DNA from 4 places in the Streptomyces sp. iso_384 genome. Region 1 is predicted to be linked to each of the others. Evidence: riboswitches for the same ligand, from Rfam matches in the RefSeq annotation. Region 1 holds a riboswitch; each other region holds the start of a gene.
What was found. Region 1 has a riboswitch for cyclic di-AMP ahead of AC0VY3_RS30560 (C40 family peptidase). Riboswitches for the same ligand answer to the same signal wherever they lie in the genome.
Positions count from the first base shown of each region.

Region 2: linked by a shared signal. The riboswitch ahead of AC0VY3_RS01110 (M23 family metallopeptidase) and the one ahead of AC0VY3_RS30560 (C40 family peptidase) in region 1 are both predicted to bind cyclic di-AMP.
Region 3: linked by a shared signal. The riboswitch ahead of AC0VY3_RS25165 (M23 family metallopeptidase) and the one ahead of AC0VY3_RS30560 (C40 family peptidase) in region 1 are both predicted to bind cyclic di-AMP.
Region 4: linked by a shared signal. The riboswitch ahead of AC0VY3_RS19080 (transglycosylase SLT domain-containing protein) and the one ahead of AC0VY3_RS30560 (C40 family peptidase) in region 1 are both predicted to bind cyclic di-AMP.

Region 1 is NZ_JBWBTT010000001.1:6,834,715-6,840,349, forward strand. It holds gene AC0VY3_RS30550 (M23 family metallopeptidase) at 1-1,193, shown strand, start outside; gene pcrA (DNA helicase PcrA) at 1,253-3,691, opposite strand; cyclic di-AMP (ydaO/yuaA leader) riboswitch at 3,949-4,115, shown strand; gene AC0VY3_RS30560 (C40 family peptidase) at 4,114-5,310, shown strand; gene AC0VY3_RS30565 (hypothetical protein) at 5,392-5,635, opposite strand, start outside.
Region 2 is NZ_JBWBTT010000001.1:250,663-256,297, reverse strand. It holds gene trmB (tRNA (guanosine(46)-N7)-methyltransferase TrmB) at 1-174, shown strand, start outside; gene AC0VY3_RS01120 (PrsW family intramembrane metalloprotease) at 261-1,706, shown strand; gene AC0VY3_RS01115 (aldo/keto reductase) at 1,715-2,659, opposite strand; gene AC0VY3_RS01110 (M23 family metallopeptidase) at 2,913-3,947, opposite strand; cyclic di-AMP (ydaO/yuaA leader) riboswitch at 3,959-4,111, opposite strand; gene AC0VY3_RS01105 (PP2C family protein-serine/threonine phosphatase) at 4,322-5,545, opposite strand.
Region 3 is NZ_JBWBTT010000001.1:5,609,782-5,615,416, forward strand. It holds gene AC0VY3_RS25150 (bifunctional acetate--CoA ligase family protein/GNAT family N-acetyltransferase) at 1-1,269, opposite strand, end outside; gene AC0VY3_RS25155 (HPr family phosphocarrier protein) at 1,366-1,647, shown strand; gene AC0VY3_RS25160 (GntR family transcriptional regulator) at 1,819-2,526, opposite strand; gene AC0VY3_RS25165 (M23 family metallopeptidase) at 2,705-3,526, opposite strand; cyclic di-AMP (ydaO/yuaA leader) riboswitch at 3,540-3,708, opposite strand; gene AC0VY3_RS25170 (M16 family metallopeptidase) at 3,934-5,304, opposite strand; gene AC0VY3_RS25175 (M16 family metallopeptidase) at 5,331-5,635, opposite strand, start outside.
Region 4 is NZ_JBWBTT010000001.1:4,260,428-4,266,062, forward strand. It holds gene AC0VY3_RS19075 (GMC oxidoreductase) at 1-1,085, opposite strand, end outside; gene AC0VY3_RS19080 (transglycosylase SLT domain-containing protein) at 1,241-2,074, opposite strand; cyclic di-AMP (ydaO/yuaA leader) riboswitch at 2,078-2,236, opposite strand; gene AC0VY3_RS19085 (FAD-dependent oxidoreductase) at 2,719-4,110, shown strand; gene AC0VY3_RS19090 (SpoIIE family protein phosphatase) at 4,117-5,635, opposite strand, start outside.

The DNA.
Region 1 (5,635 bases):
CCTACGAGACCGGGGCGTATCCGATCGGCGCGTACGGCACGGCGGCCGTCGCCGCCGACACCGGTACGTACGCCACCACCGGCGCCTACGGCACGGGCACGTACGACGGCGGGGCCTACGACACGGGCGCCTACGACGCGACCGCGTGGAACTCCGGCGCCACGCCCGGGGACACCGCGTACGAACCCGAACAGACGTCGTACCCGCTGTACGAACCGCAGCACGAACAGCATGCGGCCGACGCGACGGCGCCCGAGGCGTCGGGCGAGCCGGACGGAACGGCCGAGGATCCGGCGGCCGACCCGTCCTCCACCGCCGCGTTCGCCGCCCTCGCACCGGACGCCGCGCCGGATGTCGCGCCGGACCGGGAGCAGGACGCCGGGGAGGACTTCCCCGCCCGGCACCCCGTGAACCGCACCGCCGTCCGCGCCCCCGCACCCCGCAACCGGGCTCGTCGGCGCACCCCCGCCAAGCGTTCCGCCCTGCTGACCGTCGCGGTGCCCTCCGCCTGCGTGATGAGCGTCGCGGGCATCGCCGCGGCCTCGGTCAGCGGGATGCCCGGCGGCGAGGAGAAGCAGGACGAGACGACCACCTCGCTGGCGGTCGCCGACCCCAGCACGGTCAAGCCGGTCGCCGCCAACAACCAGCTGGACAGCCAGCTGGCTCAGCTCTCCGAGGGCAGCGACGACTTCCGGGAGCGCGCGAGCCGCACCCAGGAGCGCATCGACCTGCGGGAGCGGCAGGCGGCGGAGAAGAAGAAGCGCGAGGAGGAGGCCGCACGCCGTGAGGCGCTGCGCCCCAAGTTCGTCCTGCCGGTCAAGCAGCACGGGCTGAGCGCCTATTACGGCCAGGCGGGCGTCAACTGGATGTCCGTGCACTCGGGCATCGACTTCCCCGTCTCGTACGGCACTCCGGTGATGGCCGCGACCGACGGCACCGTACGCACCCAGCTGAACAGCGCCTACGGGGTCATGGCGATCGTGACGGCGGCCGACGGCACCGAGACCTGGTACTGCCACCTCAGCAGCACCAAGATCCGCTCGGGTCCGGTGAAGGCCGGTGACGTCATCGCGTACTCCGGGAACTCGGGCAACTCCACCGGTCCGCACCTGCACTTCGAGGTCCGGCCCGGCGGCGGCGCCGCGATCGACCCGCTGGTGTGGCTGCGCAGCAAGGGCGTCAACCCGACCTGACGAGCACGTGAGAAAAAAGGGGGGCCCGAGGGCCCCCCTTTTCGCGTCTGTCCGCCCGTCTACAGCTTCTCGACCGGCGCGTACCGCAGCAGCAGCTTCTTCGGGCGCTCGTCGCCGAAGTCGACCGTCGCCTTGGCCTGGTCGCCGAAGCCCTCGACGGCCGTCACCGTGCCGAGCCCGAACTGGTCGTGCGTGACCCGGTCCCCGGCCACCAGGGTGACCGTCGGCTTCTCCGTGGAACGCCGGGTCGCGAAGCCCGAGGGGCCGGTGCGGGCGCGGGAGGAGGAGAGCGAGGACGTGATGCCGGAGGTCGGTCCGGCGGGAGCGGCCATCGGGCCCTTGCGCTTCCAGTCCAGGTGCTGTTCCGGGATCTCCTCCAGGAACCGCGAGGGCGGGTTGTACGAGGGCTGGCCCCAGGCGCTGCGCATCGCGGCCCGGGTCAGATAGAGCCGTTCGCGGGCGCGGGTGATGCCGACGTACGCGAGGCGGCGCTCCTCCTCCAGCTCCTTGGTCTGGCCGAGGGCCCGCATGTGCGGGAAGACGCCGTCCTCCAGGCCGGTGAGGAAGACGACCGGGAACTCCAGGCCCTTCGCGGTGTGCAGGGTCATCAGCGTGATGACGCCGGAGCCGTCCTCGTCCTCGTCGGGGATCTGGTCGGAGTCGGCGACGAGCGCGACCTTCTCCAGGAACTCCGCGAGCGTTCCCGCGCCCTCCTCCTCGCCGCGCTCCTGCTCGAATTCGAGGGCGACGGCGGCGAGTTCCTGGAGGTTCTCGATACGGGTCTCGTCCTGCGGGTCCGTGGAGGCCTGGAGCTCTGCGAGATAGCCCGTGCGCTCCAGGACCGCTTCGAGCACGACGGCCGGTCCGGCGCCGGACTCGACGATCGTGCGCAGCTCCTCCATCAGCGTGTTGAAACGCTTGACGGCGTTGGAGGAGCGGGCGGCCATGCCGTACGCCTCGTCGACGCGGCGCAGCGCCTGCGGGAAGGAGATCTTCTCGCGCATCGACAGGGCGTCGATCATGGCCTCGGCGCGGTCGCCGATGCCGCGCTTGGGGACGTTGAGGATACGGCGCAGCGGGACGGTGTCCTCGGGGTTGGCGAGGACCCGGAGGTAGGCCAGGACGTCCCGGACCTCCTTGCGCTCGTAGAAGCGCACGCCGCCGACGACCTTGTAGGGCAGGCCGACGCGGATGAAGATCTCTTCGAAGACACGGGACTGGGCGTTGGTGCGGTAGAAGACGGCGACGTCGCCCGCCTTGGCGTCGCCCGCGTCGGTGAGCCGGTCGATCTCGTCGGCGACGAACTGCGCCTCGTCGTGCTCGGTGTCGGCGACATAGCCGGTGATGCGGGCGCCGGAGCCGGCCTTGGTCCAGAGGTTCTTGGGACGGCGGCTCTCGTTGCGCTCGATGACGGCGTTGGCGGCGGAGAGGATCGTCTGCGTGGAGCGGTAGTTCTGCTCCAGCAGGATCGTCGTGGCGCTGGGGTAGTCCTCCTCGAACTGGAGGATGTTGCGGATGGTCGCGCCCCGGAAGGCGTAGATCGACTGGTCCGCGTCACCGACCACGCACAGCTCGGCGGGGGCGTCGTTCTCCCCGGCCGGGCCGACCAGCTCACGGACCAGCGTGTACTGGGCGTGGTTGGTGTCCTGGTACTCGTCGACCAGGACGTGGCGGAAGCGGCGGCGGTAGTGCTCGGCCACGTCCGGGAAGGCCTGGAGGAGGTGGACCGTCGTCATGATGATGTCGTCGAAGTCCAGGGCGTTGGCCTCGCGCAGGCGGGCCTGGTAGAGCGCGTACGCCTGGGCGAGGGTCTTCTCGAAGCCGTCCGCCGCCTGCCCGGCGAAGGTCTCCTCGTCGATGAGCTCGTTCTTGAGGTTGGAGACCTTGGCGGTGAAGGACTTCGGCGGATACCGCTTGGGGTCGAGATCCAGATCGCGGCAGACCAGGGCCATCAGCCGCTTGGAGTCGGCGGCGTCGTAGATCGAGAACGACGAGGTGAAGCCGAGCTTCTTCGACTCGCGGCGCAGGATGCGCACGCACGCGCTGTGGAAGGTCATGACCCACATGGCGTTGGCGCGCGGGCCCACCAGCTGCTCGACGCGCTCCTTCATCTCGCCGGCGGCCTTGTTGGTGAAGGTGATCGCGAGGATCTGCCCGGGGTGCGTGCCGCGTTCGGCCAGCAGATGGGCGATGCGGTGGGTGAGCACCCGGGTCTTGCCGGAGCCGGCCCCGGCGACGATGAGCAGCGGGGAGCCGGCGTGCACGACGGCGGCACGCTGCTCGGTGTTCAGCCCGTCGAGCAGCGCGGCGGAGTCGAGCACCGGGCGCGGGTGACCGTCCCGGTAGTACCCGTCCCGGGGCGGCGGGGGCGCGTCGTAGACGCCCTCGAAGAGTCCCTCCGGCACCGCTTCGGGCGCGTGGTCCTCGGGGGGCGGCGGGGGGCCGTCCTCCGCGGGCTGGAGGCCGGTCAGGAAACTGTCGTCAAAGAGGCTGCTCATCGCCTACCGAGTCTAGGCGGCCGCACCGACAACCTTCCGCCGAAGCCGGGAAGCGGTGACCTCGGCCCTACGCACGGAGAGCGGACGTCCACGTTCCGTGAAGGAGTGCCCGGTCGGAGGGGGTGCGGAGCCCTGGATCCGAAAAGGTCACGAAAATGTATCGGGCATATCGCTCATCGTGCTTCCCAGCGGTGGCACGGGTTGGCTAGCGTGCTCGGTCAGGTGATCCGTACCTCTCTGAGGCGAACCGCGCCTAACGGACACCTCTGCCGAATCCGTCCTGCCCTCCAGGCAGTTCGGAACCGGGGACCCACACGCAGAACCGGGGTGAATCGGTCCGTGACCTCGCATCCGGACCGTAGGACAGCCTTCCGTTCCGTCCGAACCCGACAGCTAACCCGGTAGGCGGTCCACGGAAGGAGATGCCGGTCTTGGCATCGCATCGCAAGCCGCGCACGAAGGTGCGCACCACCACTCCCGCCGTCGGGCTGACGACGGCCGCGCTGGCCTCCGTGACGTTGCTCTCCACGCAGAGCGCCACGGCCGCGCCCGCGGAGCCGAAGCCCGCCATCGAGGAAGTGCAGAAGAAGGTCGACGCCCTGTACCGGCAGGCGGGCACCGCGACCCAGGAGTACAACCGGGCCAAGGCCGCCTCCGCCACGCAGCAGAAGAAGGTCGACACGCTGCTCGCGGACGTGGCGAAGCGGACCGAGAAGATCAACGAGGCGCGCCGCGCGCTGGGCTCCTACGCGGCGGCCCAGTACCGCAGCGGCGGCATCGCGCCCACGGCGACGTTCTTCCTGGCGGACGACCCGCAGGGGTACTTCGACCAGAGCCGGCTGATGGACCGGGCGACGGAGCGGCAGCAGAAGGCCGTCACCGATTTCCGTACGCAGCAGGCCTCGGCGGCGAAGAAGCGCGCGGAGGCGGTGAAGAGCCTGGAGACGCTCACCGAGACGCAGGCCACGCTCGCCTCCAGCAAGAAGGGCGTGCAGACCAAGCTCACCGAGGCCCGCGGCCTGCTGTCCCGGCTGACCGCCGAGGAGAAGGCGCGGCTGGCGGAGCTGGAGCGCAAGAAGGAGGCCGAGGCCAAGGAGAAGGCGGCGAAGCTGGCCGCCCGGCAGGCCGCCGAGGCCAAGGAGAGGGCCGAGGCGGAGGAGAAGGCCCGCGAGGAGGCCGCGAAGGAGTCGGGCGGCGGTTCGGGCACGGGCTCCGGTTCCGGTACGGGCACGGGTTCGGGCACCGGCTCCGGTACGGGCAGCGGTTACGCGGCCAAGGCGGAGAAGGTGCTGGCCTTCGCCCGCGCCCAGATCGGGAAGCCGTACGTCTGGGGCGCGACGGGCCCCTCCAGCTACGACTGCTCGGGGCTGACGCAGGCGGCGTGGCGGGAGGCGGGCGTGACCCTGCCCCGGACCACCTGGGACCAGGTGAAGGTCGGGACCCGGGTCGCCACGTCCGACCTGCAGCCGGGGGACCTGGTCTTCTTCTACGACGACATCAGCCACGTGGGCATCTACAAGGGCGACGGCATGATGATCCACGCCCCGAAGCCGGGTGCGAACGTGCGCGAGGAGTCGATCTACTACATGCCGATCTACGGGAGCGTCCGCCCGGCGTAGCAGGCGTACGGGGCCGGGGGCGGCTCATCGGCGGCCGCCCCCGGAAGGCCGCGGCCAGGCCTCAGGTCCGGTGGTCCGGCCTCAGGTCCAGACCGTGGCGATGAAGATGTTGGCGGTCGTGAGGGCGCCGACCGCGATGAACGCGCCCTTGTCGACCTTCTCCTCGTCGCGCTTGACGTAGACCAGGGCGAGGATCACGACCAGCAGCGCCAGCTTGATGCCGATCTTGACGTTGTTCACGGTCTGGTCGTCGGCCTGGTTGAGGCCGACCAGGGCCATGCCGGTGACCAGCATGGTCAGCGCGCCGTGCAGCATCGCGGGGGTG
Region 2 (5,635 bases), 6.6 Mb from region 1:
GAACCGTACGCCGAGCAGATGCTGGAGGTGCTCACCGCGCACCCCCGCTTCGCGAACACCGCGGCCGACGGCGGCTACGCCCCGCGCCCCGCGTTCCGGCCGCTCACCCGCTTCGAGGGGCAGGGCCTGGACAAGGGGCACGTCGTCCACGACCTGCTGTTCGCCCGCGTCTGACACACGGCGGGGCAGGACGGCGTACGGCCATGTCCTGGCCGGATGCGCCGTCGCCGGGTGTCGGTGCTCCTCGTTAGGGTCGAGAGGTGTCCGACCCTTCCGTGCAGCATCAGCAGGCGCGGCCCGCCGTCCCGGTCCTCCACGAGCAGCGGCTCGACGAGGTCCTGGGCGCCGCGCCGGAGCGTGGCCAGTGGCGTTACCGGCCGCACCGCGTCGGCATGGTGTGGCGCAGCAAGGTGTTCCGCGCCGGCGCCGTGATCGTGGCGCTCGTGCTGTGCGGGCTGGTGATCCTGGCCCTCGTCCGCGAACAGACCGGACCGGAGGGGTTCCTCGTCGGTCTCGGTCTGGCGGTGCTGCCGGTGCCGCTCCTGATGGCCGCCTTCCGCTGGCTGGACCGGGTCGAGCCGGGCCCCTGGCGGAATCTGATCTTCTCGTTCGCCTGGGGCGCGTGCGCCGCCGCGCTCGTCGCGATCATCGCCAACTCCTTCGCGACGCGCTGGATAGCCACCGCGACGGCCGACCCGGCGGGCGCCGACACCCTGGGGGCGACGGTGATCGCCCCGGTCGTCGAGGAGAGCGCGAAGGCGGCGGCCGTGCTGCTGATCTTCCTGTTCCGCAGACGGGAGTTCGGCGGGGTGGTGGACGGGATCGTCGTCGCCGGGTTCACCGCGACGGGTTTCGCGTTCACCGAGAACATCCTCTATCTGGGCAACGCCTTCGGCGAGGACCAGCAGCTGGGCAGCTCCGGGTTCGCCTCGGTGACGGCGGGGACGTTCTTCGTACGGATCGTGATGTCGCCGTTCGCGCACCCCCTGTTCACGGTCCTCACCGGCCTCGGCTTCGGCTTCGCGGCCGTCAGCGCCCGCCGCCACCGGGTTCGCCGGATCGCCCTGCCGGTGCTGGGCCTGCTGCTGGCGATGGGGCTGCACGCCCTGTGGAACGGCTCGTCGGCCTTCGGCCCGTACGGCTTCTACGCGGTGTACGGCATCGTCATGGTCCCGGCGTTCGGCCTGGTGACCTGGCTGGCGATCTGGTCACGCCAGCGCGAGCTGCGCACCCTGGCGGCCGAGCTGCCCGCGTACGCGGCGGCCGGCTGGCTCACCCCCGCCGAACCGTCGGCGCTCTCCTCCATGCGGGCCCGGGGCATGGCCCGCGATCTGGCCCGCCACTGGCAGCAGGACCGGACCCGGGGCCGGGCGGCGGCCCGCGCGGTCGCGGAGTACGAGTCGTTCGCGGCCTCCCTGGCCGGCCTGCGCCGCCGGGCCCGCCACGGCGCGGTGGGCCCGGACTTCGGCGCCCGCGAGCGGGAGCTGCTGCACCACCTCTGGCAGCGCCGTGACATAGCCGCCCCGGCCCTCACCCACGCGGCCCGCCTCACACACCGCCCGGCCGCCCACCACTACCGCCGCCCGCCGACGCCGTACGGAAACGGGTACGGGCAGGGACCGGGTTACGGATACGGATACAGCGGCCAGGCCCCCCAGCCGTACGACAGCGCACCGCCCACCACCCACCGACGCCCGTCGCAGTAGCGGTTCCGTCAGGCCGACGCCTCCGTGAGCAGCGCGACCTCCCGGTCCGTCAGCCGCAGGTCGGCGACCGCGACGAGGGCGGGGAGCTGTTCGACCGTACGGGCGGAGGCGATCGGGGCGACGACGGTCGGCTGTGCGGCGAGCCAGGCGAGGGCGACCGTCGCGACCTCGGCGTTCCGTTCCCCGGCGACCTGGTCGAGGGCGGCCAGCACCCTGCGGCCCTGCGCCGACTCCAGGTGGCCGCCCGCCTTCGCGGACCGGGCGCTCTCCACGGTCGTACCGGGGCGGTACTTGCCGGTGAGGAAGCCGGAGGCGAGCGCGTAGTACGGGACGGCGGCGAGGCCGGCGGCGGCCGCGGTGTCCTGGAGCTCGCCCTCGTAGGTGTCGCGGGAGACCAGGTTGTAGTGCGGCTGGAGCGCGACGTACCGGGCGAGGCCCTCGCGCTCGGAGAAGTCGAGGGAGGCCCGCAGCCGCTCGGGGCTGATGTTGGAGGCGGCGATGTGGCGCACCTTGCCGTCCTTCACCAGCTGGTCGAGGGCGGTGATGATCTCCTCGACCGGGACGGTCTCGTCGTCGAAGTGCGTGTAGTAGAGGTCGATGTGGTCGGTGCCGAGCCGGCGCAGCGAGGCCTCGGCCGCGCCCTTGACGGCGCCGGCGGACAGGCCCCGGAAGTCGGGGTGGGCGCCGGCCTTGGTGGCGACGACGACGTCGGACCGGTTGGAGCGGGAGGCGAGCCACTTGCCGATGACGGTCTCCGACTCGCCGCCCCGGTTCCCCTCGACCCAGGCGGAGTAGGCGTCGGCGGTGTCGATGAAGTTGCCGCCGGCCGCGACGTACGCGTCCAGGACGGCGAAGGACTGCTTCTCGTCCGCCGTCCAGCCGAAGACGTTGCCGCCGAGGGCGAGGGGGAAGACCTGGAGGTCGGAGGTGCCGAGAGTGCGCGCGGAAGTCATGTGAGGGTTCAACGGGCCGGGGCGGCGGAGGTATTCCACCGGATGGTGTTCCACGGTGGCGTTCCACCGGATGGCGCACCACGGGGTCGTACTCCACCGCCGCGCGGACCCGACCGGGCCGGCTGCCCCCGGACAGACCGGCAGCCCTGACGTCGGGGGGTGTGCGTCAGGGCTGCCGGAGTTTCGGGGAGGGTGGCGACGGGGGACGTACGTCAGCCGGAAGGCCGGGGACAGGGACCGAAAGGCCGGGATCTCAGACCGAGAGGCCCTTGCTGTTCAGCCAGGCCATCGGGTCCATCGCCGAACCGCCCGCCGTGCGGACCTCCATGTGGAGGTGCACACCGGTCACATTGCCGGTGGCGCCCATGCGGCCGATGGTCTCGCCGGTGGTGACCTTCTGGCCGACCGAGACGTCGATCGAGGACTGGTGCGCGTACCAGATCTCCGTGCCGTCATCGAGCTGGAGCACCGTGCGGTAGCCGTACGAACCGGCCCAGCCGGCCGACGTGATCGTGCCGCCGTGCACGGCCTTGATCGGCGTACCGGCCGACCCGGCGAAGTCCAGACCGGTGTGCTGGCCCGAGGACCACAGGGCCCCGGACTGACCGTAGGTCGAGGTGATCGTGTACGAGGAGGTGGGGAGGGAGAAGCTGGCGGCGAGCTTCGCGAGACGCTCGGCCTCCTTCTTCTTCGCGGCCGCTTCCTCCGCGGCCTTCTTCTTCGCGGCGGCCTCGGCCTCGGCCTGGTCCTGCTGCTTCTTGGCCTCCTGCGCCGCCTTCTCGGCCGCGGCCTTCTCGGCGGCGGCCTTGGCCTCGGCGTCGGCGCTGGCCTGCTGCTGCTCGGCCTGCTGGAGGATCCGGGCGCGCAGGGCCTCGCCCGCGTCGGTGGTGCCCTCCTCGGCCTCGGCGGTGGTGAGGCCGGCGGTGGTGAGCGGCGCGGCCGCGGCGACCGGGGCGGGCTCGGCGGCGTCCGACATGAAGGACCCGACGCCGGGAAGGGACTTGGCGTCGGGGAGGTTGTCCGCGATGGAATCGGGAAGGGAGATGGAGACCGGGGCCTTGTCCTGCGCGGTGGCCATGCCACCCGCACCGACGGCCGCTATGACGCCGACCCCGAGGACGGTGGAGCTACGGGCCAGACCACGCTGCTTGGCTACGCGGTGCCTGCCGCGCACGGGCCGGATGGACTCCTCGGTGGGATTCCACTCCTCCCAGGACCGCTCCGCGTCACCGAAGGTGTCGGCACTGAAAGGTGACGGGGCCTCAGGGGCAGGCTTGTTGGACGCCACGTGGGCGCACTCCTTTCCTTCCTTCTCGCCTACCGGGTTAGCTGACGGGTTCGGAGCAGGAAGGTCTCCTACGGGCCCCTCCGTCTCTCACGAGACGCAGGCGTCCGATTCACCCCATGTAGGTGGTTCCCCGGTTCCCTTGCGGAATTCGGCGCTCGCGCGCGGTGCCGTCTCTGACGACGGCTGGGACGACCGCGCTGCGTTATCGAACGTTAATAGACACCCGGGCCCGATTCCAAGCTGTTCCTGTTGATCATTAAGGGGCACGGTAGGGATGTACGGGTCACAAGCGGGCGGAATCGGGCGACTTGACCACGGATCAGCCACACCCCTTTTTCTGATGGTGTGTCAAATGTTATGCGGAGCGGTGCCCTTCAGTTACGCACCGTGTCATCGCCCCGGCCCACGATCTTCACCGTCGTCCGGCGCACCGGCTGCCCCTCCGCCGGCCGGCCGACCGCAAGCAGCGCCATGTCGTCCGTGGTCCGCCCTCCGGTGTGCAGCCGTACGTCGTCGGTCAGCGCCGACAGCAGCTCCTCGGGGCCCGGGAAGATCCGGCCGCGCAGCCGGGCCGCCGGATCGTAGAAGACCCCGTTCGCGTCCCGGGCCTCCGACAGCCCGTCCGTGAACGCGAGGAGCGTCGCCCCGGCGGGCATCTCCCACTCGTCGGCCCGGTCCGGCCACACCCCCAGGTCCATCCCCAGCGGCAGCGCGGGGACCGAGGGCGCCAGCACCTCCAGGGCGCCGTCCGCGTGCAGCAGGATCGGCTCCGGGTGGCCGCGGTTGACGATGCGCAGCGAGGCCGAACCGGGCGGGATCTCGGCCAGTACGGCGGTGATGAACCCCTCCATGACGTCCAGCCCGTACCGCCGCGTCCCCTCCCGGGCCAGCGCCCGCTCCAGCCGCTGCGCCACGCCCTCCAGCGAGCGCTCCTGCTCGGCGGCCTCCCGGAACGACCCGATGATCACCGCCACCGCCTCGACGGCGCCGAGCCCCTTGCCGCGCACGTCGCCGACCACCAGGCGTACGCCGTACGGGGTGTCCGCGACGGCGAACAGGTCGCCGCCGACGAATTCGTCCGCCTGCGCCGCCTCGTACCGCGCGGCCACCTGGAGCCCGCCGATCCGCTCGGCCGGCGTCGGCAGCACAGCACGCATGGCGGTCTCCGCGATCACCCGGGCCGAGGCCAGCTGCTCGTTGCCGCGCCGCACGACGGCGTTGATGACGAGGGCCAGCGCCGAGGCGGTGAGCACGGTGATCGTCTCGATGACCGGGACGACCTGGGTGGACGTCCCGTCGGAGAGCCGCATCGCGATGACGGAGACGACCGCGGCGATGCCCGTGCGGATGGTCCTGGAGAGCGAGAAGAACGGTGCGGCGATCAGCGGGGCCGCGACGAACAGCGGGACGGCGGTGAAGTTGGGCGGGGCCAGCGAGTCGAAGAGCAGCCCGCCGACGATCAGCAGGGCGGGCAGCATCCGGACGAACCGCCGGGATCCCCGGCCGCCCGGCGTCACATCGCCTCCCGGGGATCCGAACACCGCACGGCCCACGGCGTCGATGCTCCCCGCCGTGCCGCCACGCCGTCTCTCGGCCATCCCCACCTGTGCACTCCTGCCCGGTCCACCCACGGCTGCGGACGGTACCGCGCCCCGTCCAGGCTTCCCGGAGCCGCGCCGAGCGGCGAC
Region 3 (5,635 bases), 1.2 Mb from region 1:
GAGCAGGGCGACGTCGGTGTCCGGGTCCTCGAAGGAGTACTGGAGGAAGTCGTTGCCGGAGACGTCGGCCCGGTTGCCGGCCGAGATGAAGGAGGACAGGCCCGCGCCGCGCCGGTGGAGGCCGGAGAGCAGCGCGATGCCGATCGCGCCGGACTGGGTGAACAGACCGATCCGGCCGCGGGCGGGCGACTCGGGGGCGAGCGAGGCGTTCAGCCGGACGGACTCGGCGGTGTTGATGATGCCGAAGGCGTTCGGGCCGATGATCCGCATGCCGTACGAGCGGGCCTGGCGGACCAGTTCGCGCTGGAGCTCGCGGCCGTCGGCGCCCCGCTCGGCGTAACCGGCGGAGAGGACGACCAGGCCCTGGACGCCGTGCTCCCCGCAGTCGGCGACGGCTTCGGGCACCCGGTGGGCGGGGACGGCGATCACGGCGAGGTCGACCTGCTCGTCGATCTCGCCGAGCGAGCGGTGGGCCGGAACGCCGTCGAGGGTGGCCAGGCCCTCGTCGAAGGCGCGGTTCACGGCGTAGGTGCGGCCGGTGTAGCCGGCGGCGAGGAGGTTGCGCAGGACCGTGCGGCCCACTCCGCCGGGGGTGCGCCCGGCGCCGATGACCACGACGGAGTCGGGGGCGAGGAGGCGCTGCACCGAGCGGGCCTCGGCGCGCTGTTCGCGGCCGCGCTGGACGGCGAGGGACTTCTCGGTGGGTTCGAGGTCGAGGGTGAGGTGGACGGAGCCGTCCTCGAAGCTGCGGCGCTGGGTGTACCCGGCGTCCCGGAACACCTTGATCATTTTGTTGTTGGCGGGGAGCACCTCGGCGGCGAAGCGCCGGATGCCGCGCTCGCGGGCGACCGTGGCGATGTGTTCGAGCAGCGCCGAGGCGACTCCGCGGCCCTGGTGGGCGTCCTGGACGAGGAAGGCGACCTCGGCCTCGTCGGCGGGCGCGGAGGCGGGGCGGCCCCGGTCGTCGATGCGGTCGTAGCGAACGGTCCCGATGAACTCGCCGCCGATCGTGACCGCCAGTCCCACCCGGTCGACGTAGTCGTGATGGGTGAAGCGGTGCACGTCCCGGTCGGATAGGCGGGGATACGGGGCGAAGAAGCGGTAGTACTTCGACTCGTCGGACACCTGCTCGTAGAAGCTGACCAGTCGCTCGGCGTCGTCCGTGGTGATCGGCCTGATGCGCGCGGTGCCCCCGTCGCGGAGCACCACATCCGCTTCCCAGTGGTCGGGGTACGCGTGATGCGGACTCTGCTCCGGCGTGGGCTCCATGGCCAAAGCCTACGGCCGGACAGGAGGCCGGGCACAGCACCACGCACTGCATGAGAGACTGGTCTAGACAACCGTTGATATGTGAAGGGCAGAACCATGGCTGAGCGCCGCGTAAACGTCGGTTGGGCCGAGGGCCTGCACGCCCGCCCCGCTTCCATCTTCGTCCGTGCCGCCACGGCCTCCGGCGTCCCGGTGACGATCGCCAAGGCCGACGGCAACCCGGTGAACGCCGCCTCCATGCTGGCCGTGCTCGGTCTGGGCGCGCAGGGCGGCGAGGAGATCGTGCTCGCGTCCGACGCGGACGACGCCGAGGCCGCTCTGGACCGGCTGGCGAAGCTCGTCGCCGAGGGCCTGGAAGAGCTTCCGGAGACCGTCTGACCCATGCGACTCCGGGTCCGCCCGGATGCGACCGGCGAAAGAGCCGTGATCCCGTGAAGGGATCACGGCTCTTTCGCTTTCGGGAAAGATTCAGGAAAGAGCCGCACCTCGATAATGCGGGCAGCCTGAATGGCGCACCGGAATTGCCTCTCTTTGTATACGGCTCTTCTGTTAATGCCGGACGCCCGCAGTGTTTACGCCGTGTTGCGAACTTCTCACCGGCGGAACGGCGGCGGTGCGACGCCCCGCGAGATCCGGGCGGCGGAGCCGGTGGACGCCGGTGGCGCGTTCCGCGTGCTGGGCGGTCAGCGCCCTCGCCCGCTCCGCGTCGCCGCGCGCCACGGCGTCCACTATCGCGCCGCGCTCGGCCCAGGCGTCGACCGGACGGGCCGGCTGCTCGACCGCGTACATCCAGGCGATCTTGTGCCGGAGCTGGGTGAGCAGCGCGATGAGGCCGGGGCTGCTCGACGCCTGGGCGAGGGTCTCGTGGAACCACCCGCCCAGCGAGCGCAGATCCTCGCCCTCGCCCCGGCGGGCCCGCTCCTGACCCAGCCTGACCAGACCCCGGAGCACCTTCAGATGGGCCTCCGTGCGGCGCTGGGCGGCGCGTGCCGCGCCCAGCGGCTCCAGGAGCATCCGCAGCTCCAGGAGGTCGGCCGCCTCCTGCGCGGTGGGTTCGGCGACACAGGCGCCGGCGTGTCTGCGGGTGACCACGAAGCCCTCGGACTCCAGGGTGCGCAGGGCCTCGCGGACGGGGACGCGGGAGACCCCGTAGCGGCGGGCCAGCAGCTCCTCGGTGAGGCGGCTGCCGCGCTCGTAGACACCGGAGACGATGTCGTCACGGATTGCCGTGCATACCGAATGCGCGGGAATGCGCATGTCCGAACCTCCGCCTTGATCCCCGCGAAACGCGGCCGCCCGACGTCTGTTCCGTGACTCTATTGCAATCTGCCGGAATTTCCGATGGCAGGCCGGAATCCATGGAAATCTTCAGGCTGGAATTGCCGAAGGCCCCGGCGGGTGCCGGGGCCTTCGGGCGGAGGCGTGCGGAGGCGGGTCAGACGTTCAGACCGTGCGAGCGCAGGTAGCCGACGGGGTCCATGTCGGAGCCGTAGTCGGGGGTGGTGCGGGCCTCGAAGTGCAGGTGCGGGCCGGTGGAGTTGCCGGTGGAGCCGGAGAGCCCGATCTGCTGGCCGGAGGAGACGCTCTGGCCGACGGAGACGCCGATCGAGGAGAGGTGGCCGTGCTGGGTGTACGTGCCGTCCGACATCCGGAGCACGATGTTGTTGCCGTACGCGCCGCCCCAGCCGGCCTCGACGACCGTACCGGCGCCGACCGCGACGACGGAGCTGCCGGAGGCGGCCATGAAGTCCACGCCGGAGTGGCTGCCGGAGGACCAGAGCGAACCGCCGGTCTTGTAGCCGGTGGTGACGTGGGAGCCGGCGACCGGGAGGTGGAAGGCGTTCAGCCGGGCGCGCTCGGCGGCGCGGGCGGCACGGGCCTTCTCCTCGCGGATCTCCTTGGCGCGGGCCTCGGCCTTGCGCTCGGCCTCCGCCTTCGCCTTGGCCTTGGCCTTGGCGGCCTTCTCACGAGCCTCGGCGGCGGCCTTCGCCTTCGCCCTGGCGACCACTTCGGCCTGCTGCTTCTGGGCCTGGGCCTGGGCGTCGATCTGGTCGGCGAGGGTGGCGTCGAGGGCGATGGCCTGGGTGAGGCCGGTGTCGGCGACCTTGGCGGCCTCGGCGTCCGCGGCGAGCGCCGGGGAGGACAGCGAGCCGATGACTCCGGTGGTGGCCAGGGCCGCGATGCCGGCGGCCTGGGCGCTGCGGCGCGTCAGGCGGCTCGGGGCACGGTGCTTCCCGGTGGCACGGGTGAACGCCATGGAGAGGCTGATCCTTTCCTTCCTTCTCGCCTACCGGGTTAGCTGACGGGTTAGGAGCAGGAAGGTCTCCTACGGATCCCCGCGCCGGTTCACGGCACGGGCCTCCGATTCACCCCAGGGACTGCGTGTGGGTCCCCGGCTCCCCAGGCTCGCGCCTGACGGGGACTCGGCGATGACTGCCCGGCGCCGCGGATGCGGCATACGGGTGACGGACAGCCGGGCCGACGCTAGGCGGGGCGACTTCCCATCACCAAACGGACAGGGGGATTTGTCGCGCATCCCACAGGGCAGACAGGCAACCTCTCCAACAAAAGGGAGCGAAGCTCGCCAATCGGTCAAAAATGGAGGACCCCGGTGAACTTTCCGTTCGTCGGGGTCCTCTTCGCGGCGGTGTGCCACGGATGCCGTCAGCCGGTGACGACGGACACCTCGCCGATGCCGAGTGCCTTGACAGGCTCCTCGATCCGCGCGGCGTCACCCACGAGGACCGTGACGAGGCGGTCCACCGGGAAGGCGTTGACCACGGCGGCGGTCGCCTCCACGGTGCCCGTCTCGGCGAGCCGGGCGTAGAGGTCGGCCTGGTAGTCGTCGGGGAGGTGCTGCTCGACCTGGTCGGCCAGCGTGCCGGCGACCGAGGCGGCGGTCTCGAACTTCAGCGGGGCGACGCCCACCAGGTTCTGCACGGCCGTCTCACGCTCGGCGTCGGTCAGCCCCTCGGCGGCCAGCGTCCGCAGAACCTTCCAGAGGTCCTCCAGCGCCGGTCCGGTGGACTCCGTGTCCACCGAACCGCTGATCGCGAGCATCGCCGCGCCGCCCGAGTCGGGGCCGCTGGAGCGCAGCACCTGGGCGAAGGCGCGTACGCCGTAGGTGTAGCCCTTCTCCTCGCGCAGCACCCGGTCCAGCCGGGAGGTGAGGGTGCCGCCCAGGCAGTACGTGCCGAGGACCTGCGCCGGCCACACGCGCTCGTGCCGGTCGGCGCCGATGCGGCCGATCAGCAGCTGGGTCTGGACCGCGCCGGGGCGGTCCACGATGACCACACGGCCGGTGTCGTCCGCGGTGATGGGCGGCACCGGTCGGGCCTGGCCGGCGTTGCCCGACCAGTCGCCGAGGGTCTCCGCCAGCAGCGCGTCCAGGTCGATGCCGGTCAGGTCGCCGACGATCACGGCCGTCGCCGTGGACGGGCGGACATGGGCGTCGAAGAAGGCGCGCACGGCGGCCTGATCGATCCGCCGGACGGTCTCCTCGGTGCCCAGGCGCGGGCGGGACATCCGGGCGGTGGCCGGGAACAGCTCCTTGGAGAGCTGCTTGGCGGCGCGCCGGGACGGGTTGGCCTGCTCGTGCGGGATCTCGTCGAGGCGGTTGCCCACCAGGCGCTCGATCTCGCTCTCGGCGAAGGCCGGGGCCCGCAGCGCCTCGGCGACCAGGCCGAGGGCCTTGGCCAGCCGGGAGGCCGGAACCTCCAGGGAGACCCGGACGCCGGGGTGGTCGGCGTGCGCGTCGAGGGTGGCGCCGCAGCGCTCCAGCTCGGCGGCGAACTCCTCGGCGCTGTGCTTGTCGGTGCCCTCGGAGAGCGCCCGCGACATGATCGTGGCCACGCCGTCCAGGCCCTCGGGCTCGGCCTCCAGCGGCGCGTCCAGGAAGATCTCCACCGCGACGACCTGCTGGCCGGGGCGGTGGCAGCGGAGCACGGTCAGCCCGTTGGGCAGGGCGCCGCGCTCGGGCGCCGGGAAGGCCCAGGGGCGGGCCGTGCCGGCGGTGGGCTGCGGGTGGAACTCCATGGCTACTCCAGTCACGGCGGCGTCGCTCACTTGGCCGCCCCCTCGTGCGCGTCGGTGCCCTCTTCGCCCTCGGCGCCCTCATCGGCCTCGTCGGTCGGCTCGATGGGCTCGTACACCAGCACCGCCCGGTTGTCGGGGCGCAGGGCAGCCTCGGCCGCCGCGCGCACCTCCTCCGCGGTGACGTCCAGGACCCGGCCCACGGCGCTCAGGGCGAGCTGCGGGTCGCCGAACAGCACCGCGTAGCGGCACAGTTCGTCGGCGCGGCCGGCGACCGTGCCGAGCCGGTCCAGCCACTCGCGCTCCAACTGCGCCTGGGCCCGCTCCATTTCCT
Region 4 (5,635 bases), 2.6 Mb from region 1:
CAGCCCTTGCCGATCTCGTTGTTGAGGAGGGGCAGGGCGCCGGTGGCCTTGAGACCGACGAGCAGCTTGCTGGTGCCGACGCTGCCCGCGGCGAAGAACACCTTGTCCGCCGTGACGGTCTTGGTGACGGTGGTCCGGCCGCCGGTGTCCAGCTGGTCGATGAGCACGGTGTAGCCGCCACCGGGAGCCGGGGTGACGGTGGTGACCTTGTGGAGCGGGGAGATGGTGACCCGGCCGGTGGCCCTGATCCGGTCGATGTAGGTCTTCTGGAGCGACTTCTTGCCGTAGTTGTTGCCGTAGAGGATCTCCGCGTCCAGGGCCGACTTGGGTACGGTTCCGGCCGCCTCCTGCTTCATGTAGTCCCAGTCGTACACGGCGGGCACGAAGAGGAACGGGAAGCCGGAGCGCTGCGCGTGTTTTCGGCCGACCCGGGCGTACCGGTAGCAGTCGACGGTGTCGAACCAGGCGGGATCGATGGTGGTGACGCCCAGCCCGCTGTTGGCGCGCGGGTAGTAGGTGCCGTACATCTCCTCGGCGTTCACCGTCGGGAGGATCGCGCCGAAGTTCTCCCGGCGCGGCGTGACGGCCATGCCGCCGTTGACCAGGGATCCGCCCCCGACGCCGCGGCCCTGATAGACCGTGATGCCGCCGAACTCCTCGGCGTCCAGGATGCCGGTGTAGCGGTTGACGTCCTTGTCGATCGGGAAGCCGAGGAAGTTGCTCAGCGGCTGCTTGGTCCGGGTCCGCAGCCAGAAGGAGCGGTCGTCCGGTCTGGTGGTGTTGGCGAAGATCTTGCCGTCCGCGCCCGGGGTGTCCCAGGCCATGCCCATCTCGACCATGTGGACGTCCGTACCGGCCTGGGCGAGCCGGAGGGCGGCGACGGAGCCGCCGTATCCGGTGCCGATGACCAGGACCGGCACATGGGCCCCGGAGCCGATCGGCGCCGCTGCCGCCCGGGCGCTCGCCCACGCCGGGGCGGTGGTCCCGGCCAGCGCAGCGACCCCCAGAAGAGAACCTGTTCCAGTGATGAATCTTCGACGCGAGACACCCTTGGCCCCGCTGTCCTGCATGGTAGTGTCACTCATGTGACATCCCTCACTCTCGACAGAGTGCAACAGGTTCTACTGTCGATCGCGTGGTAAGTCACTAGAAACTTGGGGGTAACTTCGCGCTGCCACCCGAGCCGGAAGAGGCCCCGGACCGTGCGGTCCGGGGCCTCTTCCGGCTCGGGCGCGAAGGATCAGTAGGCGCCGAAGACGTTGTCGATCGAGCCGTAGCGGTCCGCGGCGTAGTTGCACGCGGCCGTGATGTTGGCGACCGGGTCATAGCTGTCGGTCGAGGTGCCGGGCACGTGGTAGGCCTGGAAAGTCGGGTCGATGACCTGGAGCAGACCCTTGGACGGGGTGCCCTTGACCGCGTTGGAGTCCCAGTTGTTGATCGCGGCCGGGTTGCCCGAGGACTCGCGCATGATGTTGCGGTGGATGCCCTCGTAGGTGCCGGGGATGCCGTGCTGGGCCATGACCGCGAGCGATTCCTTGATCCAGCCGTCGAGGTCGTTGGTGTACGTGGCGGCCTTCTCGGCGGCCGGAGCGGCCTTCGCCACCGGGGCGATGTCCGTACGCTCCGAACGGTCGGCGCGGTCCGCCGACGCACCGCGTCCGGTGGCGGCGGAAGCCTTGGAGGACTTGGCGTCCGACGGGGCGTCTGCCTTGTTTCCGAGCGTCAGCTTGATACCCGGGTGAATAAGATCGGGATTCTCTCCGACGATCTTCCGGTTGCCTTCGTACAGCTCCTTCCAGCCGCCGCTGACGGAATGCTCACGAGCGATCTTGGAAAGAGTTTCACCGGCCACCACGGAATGGTGGGCGGGCGCGGCCTTCGCGGCGGAATTCGCCTGGGCGGCAACCGCGGCGGGGGCCACGGCCTGCGGCGCGGCGATGGGAGCGGGGGCCGCGAAGGCGCTGGTCGCGCCGATCACGGGGAGCGCGAGAACGGCTCCGCCAGTGGTCACGGCGGCGAGGCCGCGACGCAGCGAGGTGGACTGGGAACGGCGGTGCTTACCCTTTGCGGGCATGGGGGATTTCCTCTCCGGCGCCTGCGAGGTGAGCTGTCGGGTTCAGACGGGAGATGTCTGGCCGCACGGTCGTGCGACTTCACCCCAAGCCGTTCCGGTTACGGTTCGGCGACTTACCTGGGTCCCCCGCTCCTGCCGTACGTGAGTGGGTTTCGGATTCCCGGACGGCGGCAGGATTCGGCGTTCCGTCCGGATTGACGGTGACCGTAGGCGAGAAACGCGGGACAGAACAAGCCCTGCATTCCGGATTCCCTTTCCTCCACAAGATCGAATGACGGAATTCCCGGATCGGGCCGCACCGTCAGGGCGTCAACTTTCTTCGCACGGAAGGGAACCGATGCCTCCGCTTCTGCGTCCGCCTCCTCGGACGTGACGCTCACCACTCGCTTGCGGCGTTGGCGAAAACCGGCCCAGCCAAATGCATCAAAAGGCCTGGAAACCTCTTTACGGATAGACGGAGCAAAAGAACCAAATCCACCATATAGGCATAACGAAACGGGCCAATCGGACACTCTGGGTGGGGGCGGTCGAAGGGCCCGCGCGGCGATCGCTTACGGTGTGGGGTGGAGACTAGTAAGCCAACCCTTACCTCCGACGTACGCTGTACCTGCCCGCGTTCGCCCGCCCCGAAGGATCACCACGCCATGACACGCCCCGTCCGCGTCGCCATTGTCGGAGCCGGCCCCGCCGGTATCTACGCTGCGGACGCGCTGCTCAAATCCGAGGTCTGCCAGGACCCGGGGGTCTCGATCGACCTCTTCGAGCGCATGCCCGCGCCCTTCGGCCTGATCCGTTACGGCGTGGCCCCCGACCACCCGCGCATCAAGGGCATCGTCAAGGCCCTGCACCAGGTGCTGGACAAGCCCCAGATCCGGCTCTTCGGCAACGTCAGCTACCCGCACGACATCGGCCTGGACGACCTGCGGTCCTTCTACGACGCGGTGATCTTCTCCACCGGCGCCGAGGCCGACCGGGCGCTCGACATCCCCGGCATCCAGCTGGACGGCTCCTTCGGCGCCGCCGAGTTCGTCTCCTGGTACGACGGGCACCCCGAGGTCCCGCGCACCTGGCCGCTCACCGCGGAGAAGGTCGCCGTGCTCGGCGTCGGGAACGTGGCCCTGGACGTGGCCCGCGTCCTGGCCAAGACGGCGGACGAGCTGCTGCCCACCGAGATCCCGGACAACGTGTACCAGGGCCTCAAGCAGAACAAGGCGCTGGAGGTGCATGTGTTCGGGCGGCGTGGCCCCGCACAGGCCAAGTTCAGCCCGATGGAGCTGCGGGAGCTCGACCACTCCCCCAACATCGAGGTCATCGTCAACCCCGAGGACATCGAGTACGACGAGGGCTCCATCGCCACCCGCCGGGAGAACAAGCAGGCCAACATGGTCGCGCAGACCCTGGAGAACTGGGCGATCCGCGACGTGGGCGACCGCCCGCACAAGCTGTTCCTGCACTTCTTCGAATCTCCGGTCGAGATCCTCGGCGAGGACGGCAAGGTCACCGCGCTGCGCACCGAGCGCACCGAGCTGGACGGCACCGGCAATGTCCGGGGCACCGGCCAGTTCACCGACTGGGACATGCAGAGCGTCTACCGCGCCGTCGGCTACTACTCCGAGGAGCTGCCCAAGCTCCCCTTCGACGTGTCCTCCGGCACCGTTCCGCACGAGGCGGGCCGGGTCATCGCCGGTGACGAGCACATGGCCTCGGTCTACGTCACGGGCTGGATCAAGCGCGGTCCGATCGGTCTGATCGGGCACACCAAGGGCGACGCCAACGAGACGGTCGCCTGCGTCCTGGAGGACCACGCCGCCGGCCGCCTGCCCGAGCCGGCCGCGCCCGCCCCGGAGGCCGTCGAGGCCTTCCTGGAGGACCGCGGCGTCCGCTACACGACGTGGGAGGGCTGGCACAAGCTGGACGCCCACGAGCAGGCACTGGGCGCGGCCCAGGGCCGTGAGCGGATCAAGGTCGTGGAGCGCGAGGGCATGCTGGAGGCCTCCGAGGCCTTCGTGCCGGCCGAGCGCCCGGCAGACGCCTGACGTGCCCTAGGGGGCCGGGCCCGGGGCTGCGGAGTGCCCCGGACCCGGCCCCCGGAACGTGCGCCACAGGTCCGGTCCGAAGGTCCGCGCCGCCGGGGGTCGCCGCACCGCCGGAGCCTCGGCCCACCGGGCGGCGAGCAGGATCGCGATGTCGTCGGGGCGGTCGACGGCCGCCCTGGCCTCTCCGATGACCTGGTCGGCCGTCTCGGCCAGCGGGACCGCGCCGATGCGTTCGATTGTGGCGCGCAGCCGCTCGATGCCCTCGTCGATGTCCGTGCCGGGGCGCTCGATCAGCCCGTCCGTGAAGAGGGCGAGCATCGCTCCCGGGTCGAGCCGCATCTCCGTGACCGGGTAGGTCGCGTTCTCGTCGACCCCGAGCACGATGCCGCCGGGCAGGTCCAGCACTTCCGTCCGGCCGTCGGGCCGCCGCAGCACGGGCTGCGGATGCCCCGCCCGTACGGCGCGGGCCACGCCGGTCGCCGGGTCGAGGGCGATGTAGCAGCAACTGGCGAACTGCCCCGGGTCCAGGTCGATGAGCAGCCGGTTCGTACCGCTCATCACCTCCTGCGGATCGTGGTTGCTCAGCGCGAACGCTCGTACCGCACTGCGCAGCTGCCCCATCGTCGCGGCGGCGGAGACACCGTGGCCCTGTACGTCGCCGATGATCAGGGCGAGTTCGTGACCGGTCTCGATGACGTCGTACCAGTCGCCGCCCACGTCCATGCCCTGGGTGCCGGAGAGATAGCGGCCCAGGGTGTCGACGCCGTCGACCTCCGGCAGCCGGTGCGGCAGCAGGGCGTCCTGGAGTCCGCGGGCGAGCGCCGCCTCGCTGTCGTAGCGCTGGGCCCGTTGCAGGGCCTGGGCGATGAGACCGGCCAGTGCCGTCAGGACCGTACGCTCCTCCGGGCTGAAGCCGCGCGGCCGGTCGAAGCCGAGGATGCAGGAACCGACGGGCCGCCCCGAGGCGATCAGAGGGAGGAACGCCCGCGCCCCGACGTCCGCGTCGATGGGGATGCCCGGATAGGCCTCGGCCAGGCGCTGCATGGACTCGAAGAAGATCGGACGGCCCGTGGTCAGGGTCTCCACGCCGGGAATGCTGACGTCGAGCCCGACGCCGTCGAAGCGGTCGAGGAACCCCTTCGGGAACCCCGTCTCCCAGGCCAGATGGAGATGACGCTCGTTCAGCAGGTAGATGGCGAGCTGACGGCCGCCGAACGCGGGCAGCAGCTCCTCGGTGACCACCGCGGAGACCTGACGGGCCGTGACCGCCTCGGTCAGCGCGATGGCGAGGGCCACCGGGCGGTACAGCGCGGAGGAACGGTCGGCGGTCGAGCCGATGCCCAGCCCCGGCGAGGTCACGGAGCCGGGGGTGTAGGCCGGCTGGTCCGTCGCCTGGAGGACGACGCTCACCCCGTCGTGGCCCGGGTACAGGGACACCGACAGCCAGCGTGAGGGCGGGCGCTGGGCGAGGAAGTGGACGGGCTCGTCGGCGATCAGGGCGGCCCGGTAGTGGTCCTCGTAGGCC